DNA from 2 places in the Citrobacter sp. GW821-FHT07H02 genome. Region 2 is predicted to be linked to the other one. Evidence: predicted binding sites of a transcription regulator. Region 2 holds the regulator's gene; the other holds the start of a gene.
What was found. Region 2 encodes PurR, which represses purine synthesis genes. Its sites were predicted from a motif close to CANGCAAACGTTTGCNTG; they were not measured.
Positions count from the first base shown of each region.

Region 1: gcvT (glycine cleavage system aminomethyltransferase GcvT) is a predicted target of PurR. The motif match lies at 3,525-3,542, and genes of this name have one in related genera.

Region 1 covers NZ_JBWKPZ010000011.1:76,962-84,524, reverse strand. Annotated here, with positions in the region: gene gcvP (aminomethyl-transferring glycine dehydrogenase) at 1-1,798, opposite strand, end outside; gene gcvH (glycine cleavage system protein GcvH) at 1,926-2,315, opposite strand; gene gcvT (glycine cleavage system aminomethyltransferase GcvT) at 2,341-3,435, opposite strand; gene ubiI (FAD-dependent 2-octaprenylphenol hydroxylase) at 3,885-5,087, opposite strand; gene ubiH (2-octaprenyl-6-methoxyphenyl hydroxylase) at 5,220-6,398, opposite strand; gene pepP (Xaa-Pro aminopeptidase) at 6,395-7,563, opposite strand, start outside.
Region 2 covers NZ_JBWKPZ010000003.1:47,890-55,452, forward strand. Annotated here, with positions in the region: gene sodB (superoxide dismutase [Fe]) at 1-581, shown strand, start outside; gene AC07NP_RS05475 (MFS transporter) at 635-1,801, opposite strand; gene cydH (cytochrome bd-I accessory subunit CydH) at 1,968-2,057, opposite strand; gene purR (HTH-type transcriptional repressor PurR) at 2,354-3,379, shown strand; gene punR (DNA-binding transcriptional activator PunR) at 3,376-4,308, opposite strand; gene punC (purine nucleoside transporter PunC) at 4,422-5,627, shown strand; gene cfa (cyclopropane fatty acyl phospholipid synthase) at 5,921-7,069, shown strand; gene AC07NP_RS05505 (riboflavin synthase subunit alpha) at 7,111-7,563, opposite strand, start outside.

The sequences.
Region 1 (7,563 bases), on a different contig from region 2:
TCAGGCAGATATCACGATGCCCTTCGTTGCGGCTCTCGTGGTAATGACGAATCGCCAGCAGACCCGCATATTCGCCCTGCGCACCTGAGTTTGGCTGCATGCACACGGCGTCGTAACCGGTCAGTTTAACCAGCCACTCAGAAAGCTGGCTGATCATCTGATGATACCCTTCCGCCTGATCCGCCGGGCAGAAAGGATGCAGTTCAGCAAATTCCGGCCAGGTAATAGGGATCATCTCGGCAGCCGCGTTCAGCTTCATGGTGCAGGAGCCCAGCGGGATCATCGCCTGATTCAGCGCCAGATCTTTGCGTTCCAGAGAGTGCATGTAACGCATCATCTCGGTTTCGCTGTGATAGCGGTTAAACACCGGATGGGTCAGGATATCATCTTCACGCAACATGCTGTCCTGAATAGAACGGCTGTCATACGCGACGTCTTTGTCCAGCGTGTCGATATTCAGGCCATGATGATCGCCAAGCAGTACGGAGAACAACGCCAGCACGTTTTCACGGGTGGTCGTTTCATCCAGCGTGATGCCTACTGCATTATGGATATCGCTACGCAGGTTGATTTCTGCCGCTTCCGCGCGCGCCAGCACCGCAGCTTTATCAGCCACTTCAACGCACAGCGTGTCAAAGTAGTGCGCATGACGCAGCTTCATCCCTTTCTGTTGCAGGCCAGTTGCCAGAATATCGGTCAGGCGATGAATGCGATTTGCAATGCGTTTCAGCCCTACCGGACCATGATAAACCGCATACAGACTGGCGATGTTGGCCAGCAGCACCTGAGAGGTACAGATATTGGAGTTCGCTTTCTCGCGACGAATATGCTGCTCGCGAGTCTGCATCGCCATACGCAGAGCGGTATTGCCCGCCGCATCTTTTGATACGCCGATAATACGGCCTGGCATAGAGCGTTTGAATTCATCTTTCGCGGCAAAGAATGCCGCATGCGGGCCGCCGTAGCCCATCGGCACACCAAAGCGTTGTGCAGAACCGAAAACGATATCTGCGCCTTGTTTGCCTGGCGCGGTCAGCAGAACCAGCGCCATAAAATCGGCGGCGACGCTGACCACAATTTTGCGCGACTTCAGCTCAGTAATCAGCGCGCTGTAGTCGTGTACTTCCCCGGTCGTGCCCACCTGCTGTAACAGCACGCCAAACACATCCTGGTGATCAACCACTTTTGCGGCATCATCAACGATCACATCAAAACCGAAGGTTTCCGCACGGGTGCGAACTACGTCCAGCGTTTGAGGATGTACGTCGGAGGCGACAAAGAAACGGTTAGCGTTTTTCAGCTTGCTCACGCGTTTCGCCATTGCCATCGCTTCAGCCGCCGCAGTCGCTTCGTCAAGCAGAGACGCAGAGGCCATATCCAGGCCGGTCAGATCCAGCGTCACCTGCTGGAAGTTCAGCAGTGATTCCAGACGCCCCTGAGAGACTTCCGGCTGGTATGGCGTATACGCGGTGTACCAACCTGGATTTTCTAACATATTGCGCAGGATAACCGGCGGCAATTGCACGGCGGTGTAGCCCATGCCGATGTAAGACGTGAAGCGCTTATTGCGGCTGGCGATAGCTTTGAGTTCTGCCAGCGCAGCATATTCGGTCGCAGCTTCACCCACCTGCGGCGGGGTCGCAAGCTGAATATCTTTCGGCACAATCTGGCCGATCAGCGCGTTTAACGACTCGGCGCCAACGGCATTCAGCATTTCTTGCTGTTGCTCAGCGTCCGGTCCGATGTGGCGTTCAATGAAAGCGCCGCTGTTTTCAAGCTGGCTTAACGTCTGTGTCATGGGCGATGGTTCCTGAAACGTGCAGTGAATCGTGATTGTCTCTAACTCAATTGCCCGGTGACGCTAACGCTTACCGGGCCTACGGTGACCTGTAGGCCGGATAAACGCAGTGCCATCCGGCACAACATTACTCGTCTTCTAACAGGGCTTCGTATGCAGTGGCATCCAGCAGCGCGTCGATTTCGCTCGCGTCGTTGGCTTTGATTTTGAAAATCCAGCCACCCGCATACGGTTCGCTGTTGATAAGCTCCGGAGAGTCGCTGAGCGCGTCGTTAACGGCCACGATCTCGCCCCCCACCGGTGCATAAATATCAGAGGCGGCTTTGACGGACTCAGCGACCGCGCAATCATCGCCTGCGCTAACGGTGCTGCCGACGTCTGGCAGATCGACAAACACCATGTCGCCCAACAGTTCCTGAGCGTGCTCGGTAATGCCCACGGTGTAAGTACCGTCCGCTTCTTTACGCAGCCATTCGTGTTCTTTGCTGTATTTCAGTTCTGCAGGTACGTTGCTCATCAATCAATCTCCAAAAAAGGATGAATCACGCGACGGCTTTGCCGTTACGCACAAAAACAGGTTTCGTTACTTTTACCGGCATCTCGCGGTTACGGATTTGCACAATCGCCGTTTCACCAATGCCTGCTGGCACACGCGCCAGCGCAATGCTGTAGCCCAGCGTCGGAGAGAACGTGCCGCTGGTGATAATGCCTTCCTGCGTGTTGCCCTGTGCATCGATAAAACGAACCGGCAACTCATTACGCAACACGCCTTTTTCCGTCATGATCAGACCGACCAACTGCTCGTGCCCTTTTTCACGCTGCGTTTCCAGCGCTTCGCGACCGATGAAATCACGGTCAGTCGGTTCCCAGGCAATGGTCCAGCCCATGTTGGCGGCTAATGGAGAAATGCTTTCGTCCATCTCCTGGCTGTACAGGTTCATGCCAGCTTCCAGACGCAACGTATCACGCGCACCCAGACCACACGGTTTCACGCCAGCTTCCACCAGCGCACGCCAGAAATCTGCCGCCTTTTCATTTGGCATGGCGATTTCATAGCCCGCTTCACCGGTATAACCGGTTGTCGCAATGAAGAGATCGCCCGCCTGGACACCAAAGAACGGTTTCATCCCGTCGACTGCGCGACGCTGTTCTTCGGTAAACAACGCGGCGGCTTTAGCCTGCCCGTTTGGTCCCTGTACGGCGATCAACGACAGATCGTCACGGACGGTAATGTCGATGGCATAAGGTTCAGCGTGTTGGGAAATCCAGGAGAGGTCTTTTTCGCGGGTGGCGGAGTTAACAACGAGGCGGAAGAAATCTTCAGTGAAGTAGTAGACGATAAGGTCATCTATCACGCCGCCCGAGGCATTAAGCATACCGGAGTAGAGGGCTTTCCCGCTCTTCGTTAGCTTTGCCACGTCATTTGCCAGCAGATAACGCAAAAACTCCCGGGTGCGGCTGCCTCGCAGATCGACAATCGTCATATGCGAAACATCAAACATACCGGCATCGGTGCGCACAGCATGATGCTCATCGAGCTGGGAACCGTAATGCAGCGGCATCATCCAGCCATGAAAATCGACCATTCGTGCGCCACATAACGTGTGTTGTTCGTACAAAGGAGTCTGTTGAGCCATCTTTTCCTCGTTGAATAAGCAGGGCTTGCAACCATTTCGTGATGAAATTTACGCCACGAAACCCGTCATCGAAGCCACGTCATGGCCTCAACGCAAACGTTCTCTTTTCCATTGAACTTACCACCGAAACTGACGCTTAACCATAAGGTAAAATTAACTATCACATTAGCTTATGCCAAAAAATGGCAAAGCAGACCACAGAACAAAAAACCAAAAATATAATTAACACGCCTATAACACACAAATCACAGGCGAAAAAAACCGACTGAATCGATATTAAATTCTAAAAAAATGTCAAAAATCGAGACTAGAGAAAATAGTGATATAAAAAAATCTAATGCGAAAAACAGCGTGGAATTAGATTATTTCAAATGAGGTAAGTCCCCCGGCGCGAAGGCCGGGAGAAGAAAGTGTGACGGGTCTCAAACTCTTAGAAGCGGGGGGATTTGTTAACGAAGCCACTCAGGTAAATCATTCAACCCCATTGCCTGACGGATAAGTTGCGGTTTTACACCAGGGAGGGTATCGGCCAGTTTCAGACCAATATCGCGCAGCAATTTCTTCGCCGGATTCTCCCCAGCAAACAGCTCGCGAAAACCTTGCATACCTGCCAGCATCATGGCGGCACTGTGCTTACGGCTGCGCTCGTAACGACGCAAATACAGATACTGACCGATATCTTTGCCCTGACGCTGCAAACGCTTCAGTTCATCGATAAGTTCCGCAGCATCCATAAAGCCGAGGTTAACCCCCTGCCCCGCCAGCGGATGGATGGTATGGGCGGCATCGCCGACCAGTGCCAGACGATGGGCGGCAAACTGGCGCGCATAGCGCCCCGTCAGCGGGAATACCTGGCGTTCGCTTTCCACGCGACACAACCCCAACCGGTTATCAAACGCAATATTCAATGCCCGGTTGAATTCCTCTTCGCTCGCATGTTGCATCCGCTCAGCCTCTTGTGGCGAAAGCGACCAGACAATAGAGCAGAGATGCGGGTCGACGAGGGGCAAAAACGCGAGAATACCTTCGCCATGAAACGCCTGGCGTGCAACGGCATCATGCGCCTCTTCGGTACGAATGGTTGCGACCAGCGCATGATGGCGATAGTCCCAGAAGGTCAGCGGAATATCTGCTTTGCTGCGCAGCCAGGAGTTCGCGCCGTCCGCTCCAACCACCAGGCGAGCGGTTAACATCGTGCCGTCTTTCAGGGTCAGAAACGTTTCATTTTCCCCCCAGGCCACCTGCTGCAGTTCTGCGGGGGCCATCAGAGTAACATCCGAGGATTGCTGCGCTTTTTGCCACAGAGCATAGTGGATCACCGTATTTTCAACGATATGCCCAAGATGGCTGTAGCCCATACTTTTATCATCGAACGCAATGCGTCCAAAGCTGTCTTTGTCCCAGACTTCCATGCCGTGATAGCAGCTGGCCCGACGGGCAACAATATCTGACCACACGCCGAGACGCGTGAGCAATTTTTCGCTGGCAGCATTAATGGCCGACACGCGAAGCGCCGGTGGAGCATCATTTTCCAGTGGCTGAGGGACATGCTGTTCCAGCACGGCGACCCGTAAACCGCTACCCTGTAAGCCGCAGGCGACGGCCAGACCTACCATGCCTCCACCCACAATAGCTACATCAACACTTTGCACTGTTTGCTCCTCGAAAATGGGACTCTCAAAAACCGTAGGCCGGATAAGGCGAAGCCGCCATCCGGCATTGTTAGTTGCCCGATGGCGCTACGCTTATCAGGCCTACTGGGTTCTGCGGCCTACAGGTCATATTTAACGCGCTACCCAACCCAGGGTCCGCTCCGCCAGCACATCGCGTGCCGGTGTCAATAATTCCATTGCCATCAACCCGACATTGCGTCCGACAACCAACGGCGCCCAGTGATTGGCAAACAGATAAACCAGACTGTTCGTCACACCAATTGTTGTTTCACGGTCTGCCTGTCGACGCTGTTGATAACGCGACAGCACGCGATATTCGCCGACGTCTTCGCCTGCTTGCCATGCCTGGGTCAGCGTTTCGGCAAGGCTCATCACATCGCGTAATCCAAGATTAAACCCTTGTCCTGCGATAGGGTGCAGTGTCTGCGCGGCATTTCCCACCAGCACCGTACGATGGGTGACGGCTTTGACCGCCGTCGTCAGCGAAAGAGGATAGGCACTGCGTTTCCCCGCCTGGGTAATACGTCCCAGTCGCCAGCCAAATGCGCTCTGCAATTCACGGCAAAACTGTTCATCAGACCAGGCCATCACCTCATCACGTCGCTCAAGCGGATGGCACCACACCAGTGAGCAACGCTCCCCGGACATTGGCAACATCGCCAGTGGACCATGCTGGGTAAAGCGCTCAAACGCACGACCTTCATGGGGCACAGAGACAGCCACGTTGGCGATCACCGCTAACTGTTCGTATGGCGTTTGCTGCCAGTCCACACCGCAGGCCGTTGCCAGCGCAGAACGCGTGCCATCAGCCGCAACCAGGACGTCGCCGGTAATCACATCACCGTTTTCTAGCGTGACATTGACCTGCTCCTGCGTGCGCGAGACCGTGGCGACGCGATCAGGGCAATGCAACGTCACGCCCGGCGCTTTGCGCAACAGTCCGAACAAGCGCTGACCGACATCGTGCAACTCAACGACCTGTCCTAACGCCGCAATACGATAATCCTGCGCATCCAGAGTCACAAACCCGGCATGCCCGCGATCGCTAACGTGAACGGTATTGATGGCCGTTGCGCAATCGGCGATCGCCTGCCAGATACCCATCCGCGCCAGTTGCTGACAGGTGCCTGCCGCCAGGGCGATCGCCCGGGCGTCGAAACCCGGGTGATCCTGGGCTTCAGGCGCCGTCGCTTCAATCAGATGCACCGGCAACTTGCCATGACTCAATTGAGAGATTGCCAGCGCCAGCGTCGCCCCAGCCATCCCGCCGCCTACGATAATCACGCTCATTGTTGGCGCGCCGCAGCCATTAAGGCTTCGATGTCGTCGGCTTTTTTCACTACGCTGGCGGTCAGGTTTTCGTTACCGGTTTGTGTGATGACGATGTCGTCTTCAATTCGGATACCAATACCGCGATACGCTTCCGGTACGTCAGCATCCGGTGCGATGTAGAGACCTGGCTCCACGGTCAGAACCATACCCGGCTCAAGCAGACGGGAGCGATCCTTACCATAGGTGCCGACATCATGCACATCCAGCCCCAGCCAGTGGCTCAGGCCATGCATAAAGAAAGGTCGATGGGCGTTATCGGCGATCAGTTGATCGATTTCGCCCTTCAGGATGCCCAGTTTCACCAGGCCAGTTACCATAATGCGCACCACCTCGCCGGTCACTTCCTGAATGGAGGTGCCCGGGCGGTACAGGCGCAAACTGGTTTCCAGCGACGCCAGCACAATGTCGTAGATCTCGCGCTGGGCGGAGGTGAACTTGCCGTTGACCGGGAAGGTTCGTGTGATATCCCCGGCATACCCTTTGTATTCGCATCCGGCGTCAATCAACACCAGCGAGCCATCGCGCATTTCACTTTCATTCTCGGTGTAATGCAGGATGCAGCCATTTGCGCCACTGCCAACAATGGTGTTATAGGAAGGATAACGCGCGCCGTGACGCGTAAATTCGTGATGAATCTCCCCTTCCAGTTGATACTCAAACATGCCCGGACGGCATTTCTCCATCGCCCGTGTATGCGCCAGCGCGCTGATCTCTCCGGCACGTCGCATTACGGCGATCTCTTCCGCTGATTTAAACAGGCGCATCTCATGCACCATCGGGCGCCAGTCGGTGAGCGTCGCAGGTGCTTTCAGATTCTGACGTGCCCCTTTGCGCAGCTTATCCAGCGCAGTGAAGACAATCTCATCCGCCCAGGCATATTCGCCTTGCGCGTGATACACCACATCCAGGCCATTAAGCAGTTGGAAGAGTTGCTGGTTGATTTCGCTGAACGCCAGCGCACGATCCACGCCCAGCTTTTCTGGCGCGGCATCTTGCCCAAGACGACGGCCAAACCAGATCTCCGCAGTCAGGTCGCGAACCCGGTTAAACAAAACGCTGTGGTTATGAGTGTCATCGCTTTTAATCAGCACCAACACAGCTTCCGGTTCATTAAAACCGGTGA
Region 2 (7,563 bases):
TGTCGTTCGAATTACCTGCATTACCGTATGCCAAAGACGCGCTGGCACCACACATTTCCGCTGAAACGCTGGAATACCACTACGGCAAACATCATCAAACCTATGTGACGAATCTCAATAACCTGATCAAAGGTACCGCCTTTGAAGGTAAATCGCTGGAAGAGATCGTTCGTAGTTCAGAAGGTGGCGTATTCAATAACGCAGCCCAGGTCTGGAACCACACGTTCTACTGGAACTGCCTGGCCCCGAACGCGGGCGGCGAACCAACCGGTAAACTGGCTGACGCTATCGCCGCGTCCTTCGGTAGCTTTGCTGAATTCAAAGCACAGTTCACCGATGCTGCGATTAAAAACTTCGGTTCTGGCTGGACCTGGCTGGTAAAAGGGGCTGATGGCAAACTGGCTATCGTTTCTACGTCCAACGCGGGCACCCCGCTGACCACGGATGCCACCCCGCTGATGACCGTTGATGTGTGGGAACATGCTTACTACATCGACTACCGTAATGCCCGTCCTGGCTACCTGGAGCATTTCTGGGCGCTGGTAAACTGGGAATTCGTTGCGAAGAACTTCGCGGCGTAAATACGACAACGCAGAAGGGTTTCCTTCTGCGTTTTTATTTTCAACTCAATCGTTTAGTTGGCGACATAGGCCGTTTCAGGTTGCCTTCTCGCTGACACAAAGACCAGCAATAACGCCAGCCCTGCCACAATGGCGCCCATCACCGGAACAAAGCTATACCCCAGACCGCCGGAAATCACCGCGCCGCCTGCCGCCGCGCCTAACGCATTGCCAAGGTTAAATGCCCCGATATTCACCGACGAAGACAACCCCGGCGCTTCACTGGCGACACGCATCACGCGCATCTGCAAAGGCGGTACGACGGCAAATGTTGCCGCGCCCCACACCACCATACTGAACGCAGCGCCCAGATCGTTACGCGCCAGGAAAGGAATGGCCAGCATGATGACCATAAGCAGCAGTAAGAAACCTTTCAGCGTACCGTTGACGGAACGATCGGCCAGTTTGCCGCCAAAATAGTTGCCGATCGAAAACCCAACGCCGATCAAAACTAACATCGCGGTGACAAATGCCGGTGTGGCATGGGCAATGTTTTGCAGAACGGGTGAAATATAGGTGTAGAGGGTGAACATTGCCCCCGCGCCCAGCACGGTGGTCAGCAGCGCAGAAAGGACCGGTGGACGCAGCAAGACAGCCAGTTCTTTACGCACGTCCGGCCGTTCCCCTGCGCCACCTTTCGGCAGAGAGAAGAATAAACTGAGCATCGCGATCACCCCAAGTCCAGCGGTCGCTAAAAAGGACATCCGCCAGCCAATGGTTTCCCCAAGCCATGTGGCCGCAGGCACGCCGCCGATGTTTGCAATGGTCAGTCCCATAAACATCGTCGCCACGGCGCTGGCCTGTTTATGCTTCGGCACTACCCTGGCCGCCACGACCGAACCCAATCCGAAAAACGCGCCGTGATTAAGACTGGTCAAAATGCGCGATAGCATCAAGGTGGTGTAATCCGGCGCAATGGCCGACAGGACGTTGCCCAGCGTAAAAATGGCCATCAAAAAAATCAGCGCATTACGACGAGCACGGTGCGATAGCAACAGGGTCATCAACGGCGCGCCCACCATCACACCCACCGCATAGGCGCTGATGAGCATTCCGGCGGCGGGAATGGAGACATTCACGCCATGCGCAATGACGGGCAACAGCCCCATCGGAGAGAATTCCGTGGTCCCAATACCAAATGCGCCAATCGCAAGCGCCAGTAAGGGGTAATTGATTTTCATACGTTGACTCCGCTGCAGCGTGCCGCGAAGCGACACCCGATAAGAGCCAAAAGCATGACATCAATCACAAAAATAATAAAGTTAACAGAATGGCAAAAGACTTTTGCTGATTTAGTAACAATGAAGGGGTAACGAGATGAGGGAGAGCATGCTCCCTCACGGTAAATCAGTGCAGTGCGGCGGTCAGACCACCCGCTACGATCAGGCCCAGAACAATAATAGTGGTTACTAACGAAAACTTCAGATCGGTGCTCATCAAATTTGCTCCTTTTTATTCCCACACAAAAAGTGATATTGCGCATTTTTACACACTTGGATGTAAAAATCTCCCAGGATTTATATTGATAACCACTTTTAACTCTTCCCCTTTTCGTCAAGATCAGACAAAATTCCACGCTTACTTGATTAGCGTACCGGCCATTGACCCCCTCCTGACGTTTCGTGTCGTTTTCCCGGCGTGCCGCAACCCTGATGTTGCGATAAGGGTGTGTAAAGGCAAACGTTTACCTACAGTATTTTCAGGAGTTTGGATATGGTCTGGAGTGAAATGTAATGGCAACAATTAAAGATGTAGCGAAGCGAGCAAACGTTTCCACTACAACCGTATCACATGTAATTAACAAAACGCGTTTTGTCGCAGAAGAGACTCGCAATGCTGTCTGGGCAGCAATCAAAGAATTGCACTACTCCCCGAGTGCCGTCGCCCGCAGCCTGAAGGTGAATCACACCAAATCTATCGGTCTGCTGGCAACCAGCAGTGAAGCCGCCTATTTCGCTGAAATTATTGAAGCCGTTGAGAAAAACTGCTTCCAGAAAGGCTACACCCTGATCCTTGGCAATGCCTGGAATAATCTTGAAAAACAACGGGCCTACCTTTCCATGATGGCGCAAAAGCGTGTGGATGGTCTGCTGGTTATGTGTTCGGAATATCCAGAGTCTCTGCTCTCCATGCTTGAAGAGTATCGCCATATTCCAATGGTGGTTATGGATTGGGGCGAAGCGAAGGCTGACTTTACCGATACGGTCATTGATAACGCGTTCGAAGGCGGTTATATGGCCGGTCGTTATCTGGTGGAACGCGGTCATCGTGAGATAGGCGTCATTCCTGGCCCGATGGAGCGTAACACGGGGGCTGGCCGCCTGGCGGGCTTTATGAAGGCGATGGACGAAGCGCTGATAAAAGTCCCGGAAAACTGGATTGTACAGGGCGATTTTGAACCTGAGTCTGGTTATCGTGCAATGCAGCAAATCCTCTCTCAGACCCATCGCCCTACTGCGGTATTCTGCGGTGGCGACATCATGGCAATGGGGGCGCTCTGCGCTGCTGACGAAATGGGTTTGCGCGTACCGCAGGATATTTCGGTGATCGGTTATGACAATGTGCGTAACGCGCGCTATTTCACACCCGCACTGACCACTATTCACCAACCGAAAGACTCACTGGGTGAAACGGCCTTTAATATGTTGTTAGACCGTATCGTCAACAAGCGTGAAGAGTCGCAGTCTATTGAAGTCCACCCGCGACTGATCGAACGTCGTTCGGTTGCGGATGGTCCGTTCCGCGACTATCGTCGTTAAGCTTCCCCGGCGGGAACCTCTTCAGGTTCTCGCAACCACTCTTTATTCAGCGTTTCACTGTCGCCTAAATACTCTAGCAGCCAGGCTAATGCGGGCGACGTGTCATTTTGCTGCCAGGTCAGGCAGCATGCTGCATCCGGGAATGGATTCTCCAGGGTCAACGCGACCCATTTGCCACTGTCGACCCACGGTTTTGCAAAATGCGTAGGCACCATCCCGACACATAACCCGGCGGAAAGACAGGTTGCTGACGATTCCCAATCCGGTACGATCACGCGCTTTTGGTTGTCCAGCAGCCAGGTGATACGTTTAGGCAGTGTCCGTGACGTGTCTTCACGGACCAGCGACGGCCAGTTGCGCAACGTATCATCACTCAAGGGTCCGGGCATCGCCGCCAGGGGATGATGACTTGCCACCACGCAGCTCCAGCTCAACATTCCCATATCGCGAAAGGTATAGCGCCCGCCGACGGGGATCGCCTGCGTCGCCCCAATGGCCAGTTCCACGCGTCCGTCGGAAAGCGCATCCCAGACGCCGTTAAACACCTCCTGAGAAACGATCAGCTCGACGTCATCAAAGTGGCGATAGAAGTCGACAATCATCTGCCGGGTGCGTTCTGGTCGCACAATATTATCTACCGCGATAGGCAGTTGCCCTCGCCAGCCATTCGCAATCTGTTGGCACTGCTGGCGGGTGATCTGCATTTTTTTGATAACAGAGCGGCCTTCTTTTAAAAACCAGGCGCCGGCGGGCGTCAATTCCACATCCCGGTGGCGTCGTTCAAACAGGGGAACCGCCAGCCACTCTTCCAGTTGACGTACGGTGTAGCTGACGGCCGAGGGCACGCGATGCAGTTCCTGGGCGGCGGAACTGAAGCTACCATTGCGCGCGACAGCATCAACAACTTCAAGGGAATATTCTGACCACATATTCTGCCTACAAAAAATTTGAATTCAGTAGACAAATATTAGCGTTTCACAACAGGAATTTCACTCCCTACACTCTGCGGCAATGTCTTACTGATAAAAAAAGAGAATGTATTATGCAACCGGGAAAAGGGTTTTTAGTCTGGCTGGCGGGTCTCAGCGTACTGGGTTTTCTGGCAACAGATATGTACTTACCTGCATTTGCTGCCATTCAGGCCGATTTGCAGACACCTGCCTCTGCCGTCAGCGCCAGTCTGAGCCTGTTCTTAGCCGGGTTCGCCATCGCCCAGCTCGCCTGGGGTCCGCTATCCGATCGTTACGGTCGTAAGCCCATACTATTGCTCGGTTTGTCGATCTTCGCCCTCGGAAGTCTGGGTATGCTGTGGGTAGAAAGTGCAACAGGCTTGCTGGTTCTGCGCTTTATCCAGGCCATTGGCGTGTGTGCTGCTGCTGTTGTCTGGCAGGCACTGGTGACGGATTACTACCCGTCGCAAAAAGTTAACCGTATTTTTGCCACCATCATGCCGTTGGTCGGGTTGTCGCCTGCGCTTGCGCCATTGTTAGGCAGTTGGATCCTCGCGCATTTTTCCTGGCAGGCCATTTTCGCCACGCTGTTTGTGATTACGCTGATCCTGATGCTGCCCGCCCTGCGTTTAAAACCCACCGCAAAAGCACGTGACGATAGTCAGGATAAACTGACGTTCACTACCCTGCTGCGTTCGAAAGCCTATCGTGGGAACGTGCTGATTTACGCAGCCTGTTCCGCCAGCTTCTTTGCATGGTTAACCGGTTCGCCGTTCATCCTTAGTGAAATGGGTTATAGCCCCGCAGTGATTGGTCTCAGTTATGTTCCGCAAACCATCGCCTTCCTGATCGGTGGGTACGGTTGCCGCGCAGCGTTACAAAAATGGCAGGGGCAACAGCTGTTACCCTGGTTATTGGTCATCTTCGCATTGAGCGTCGTCGCGACCTGGGCGACCAGTTTTATTAGCCATGTATCGCTGACCGAAATTCTGATCCCCTTCTGTGTCATGGCTATCGCCAACGGCGCGATCTACCCTATTGTTGTGGCTCAGGCATTGCGCCCATTCCCACAAGCCACCGGGCGTGCCGCAGCATTGCAGAATTCACTGCAGTTGGGTCTCTGTTTCCTGGCCAGTCTGGTCGTCTCCTGGTTAATCAGCACACCGTTGCTGACCACCACCAGCGTCATGTTATCGACCGTTGCGCTCGCAGGATTGGGGTATTGGATGCAGTCGCAGGCGAGCGAGTCCACGCATCACACCGCGCACTCTGAGATGGCACACAACGATTCGTACTAAAAATAGCGATAATAGCCACTGATTAGCTCGCTAACTTTTTTGGGTTGTTTCACCGATTATTGAGGCCTATACTCATTTTCGGTTGTTACATAAATACGATAAATATTACGTTCTAACGGGAGCCGGAGCGCTCCCGTTTAGCCAGGGAATGGTCTTTTCGGCAAGGGTTCTCCCTTCCTCTGTTCTACGTCGGATTATAGGCTCGCGGACTTTTTTCCGTGAGATTTCTCACAAAGCCAAAAAGCGTCTACGCTGTTTTAAGGTTCTGATCACCGACCAGTGATGGAGAAACTATGAGTTCATCGTGTATAGAAGAAGTCAGTGTACCGGATGATGACTGGTACCGTATCACCAACGAATTACTGAGCCGTGCGGGCGTTGCTATCAACGGTCCTGCCCCGGCTGATATTCAAATCAAAAACCCCGATTTTTTCAAACGTGTATTGCAGGAAGGATCGCTGGGTTTAGGTGAAAGTTACATGGATGGCTGGTGGGAGTGCGAACGACTGGATATTTTCTTCAATAAAGTTCTGCGCGCAGGCCTCGAAAATCAACTCCCTCACCATTTCAAAGATACACTCCGCATCGCAGGCGCACGCCTGTTCAACCTGCAAAGTAAAAAACGCGCCTGGATAGTCGGCAAAGAGCATTACGATCTTGGTAATGATCTTTTCAGCCGGATGCTTGACCCGTATATGCAATATTCCTGCGCCTACTGGAAAGAAGCCGATACTCTGGAGTCTGCCCAGCAGGCGAAGCTAAAAATGATTTGTGAAAAATTGCAGCTTAAACCGGGTATGCGCGTGCTGGATATCGGCTGCGGTTGGGGCGGATTATCGCACTATATGGCGGCCAATTATGCAGTCAGCGTGGTGGGCGTGACCATTTCTGCAGAGCAGCAGAAAATGGCGCAACAGCGCTGTGAAGGTTTGGATGTCACCATTCTGCTGCAGGATTATCGCGACTTACAGGATCAGTTCGATCGTATTGTTTCGGTAGGGATGTTTGAACATGTCGGCCCCAAAAACTACGACACCTACTTTGAGGTGGTTGACCGTAATTTAAAATCTGACGGCCTGTTTCTGCTTCATACCATCGGCTCTAAAAAGACCGACAACAATGTCGACCCGTGGATCAATAAATATATCTTCCCGAACGGTTGCCTACCTTCCGTACGCCAGATAGCCAACGCCAGCGAACCGCATTTTGTGATGGAGGACTGGCACAATTTTGGTGCCGATTATGATACAACGCTGATGTCGTGGCATTCACGCTTTATAAAAGCCTGGCCTGAAATCGCAGAGAACTACAGCGAGCGTTTTAAGCGGATGTTTAGCTACTATTTGAATGCCTGCGCTGGCGCATTTCGCGCCCGAGATATTCAACTCTGGCAGGTCGTTTTTTCGCGCGGTGTTGAACACGGTCTGCGCGTTCCCCGCTAACAGAGCAGCCCCCGAAATTCTGCGGGGGCCACTTTCATCTTTTAGGCGTCATTCGCCAGCTTATTTACGGCGCTGTCCCGGGCCGCTAATACGCGCTCAACCGTATCGATAACCGCCTGGGTTTGCGGGTCAATCTCGATATTCACGCGAGCGCCCAGCTTTTTCTTGCCAAGCGTAGTGCGTTCGAGCGTTTCTGGAATAAGGTGAACACAAAAACGCGTTGCGGTAACTTCTCCCACGGTCAGGCTGATGCCATCGATGCCGATATATCCTTTGTACAGAATATATTTCATCAACTGCGGATCCTGCACTTTGAACCAAATCTGACGGTTATTTTCTGAGGTCAGAATTTTTGAGATCTCGGCAGTGGTCATAATATGGCCCGACATTAAATGCCCACCAATCTCATCACTGAATTTGGCGGCGCGTTCAACATTAACCAGATCGCCGACGTTCAGCTCACCTAAATTAGTAATGCGTAAGGTCTCTTTCAT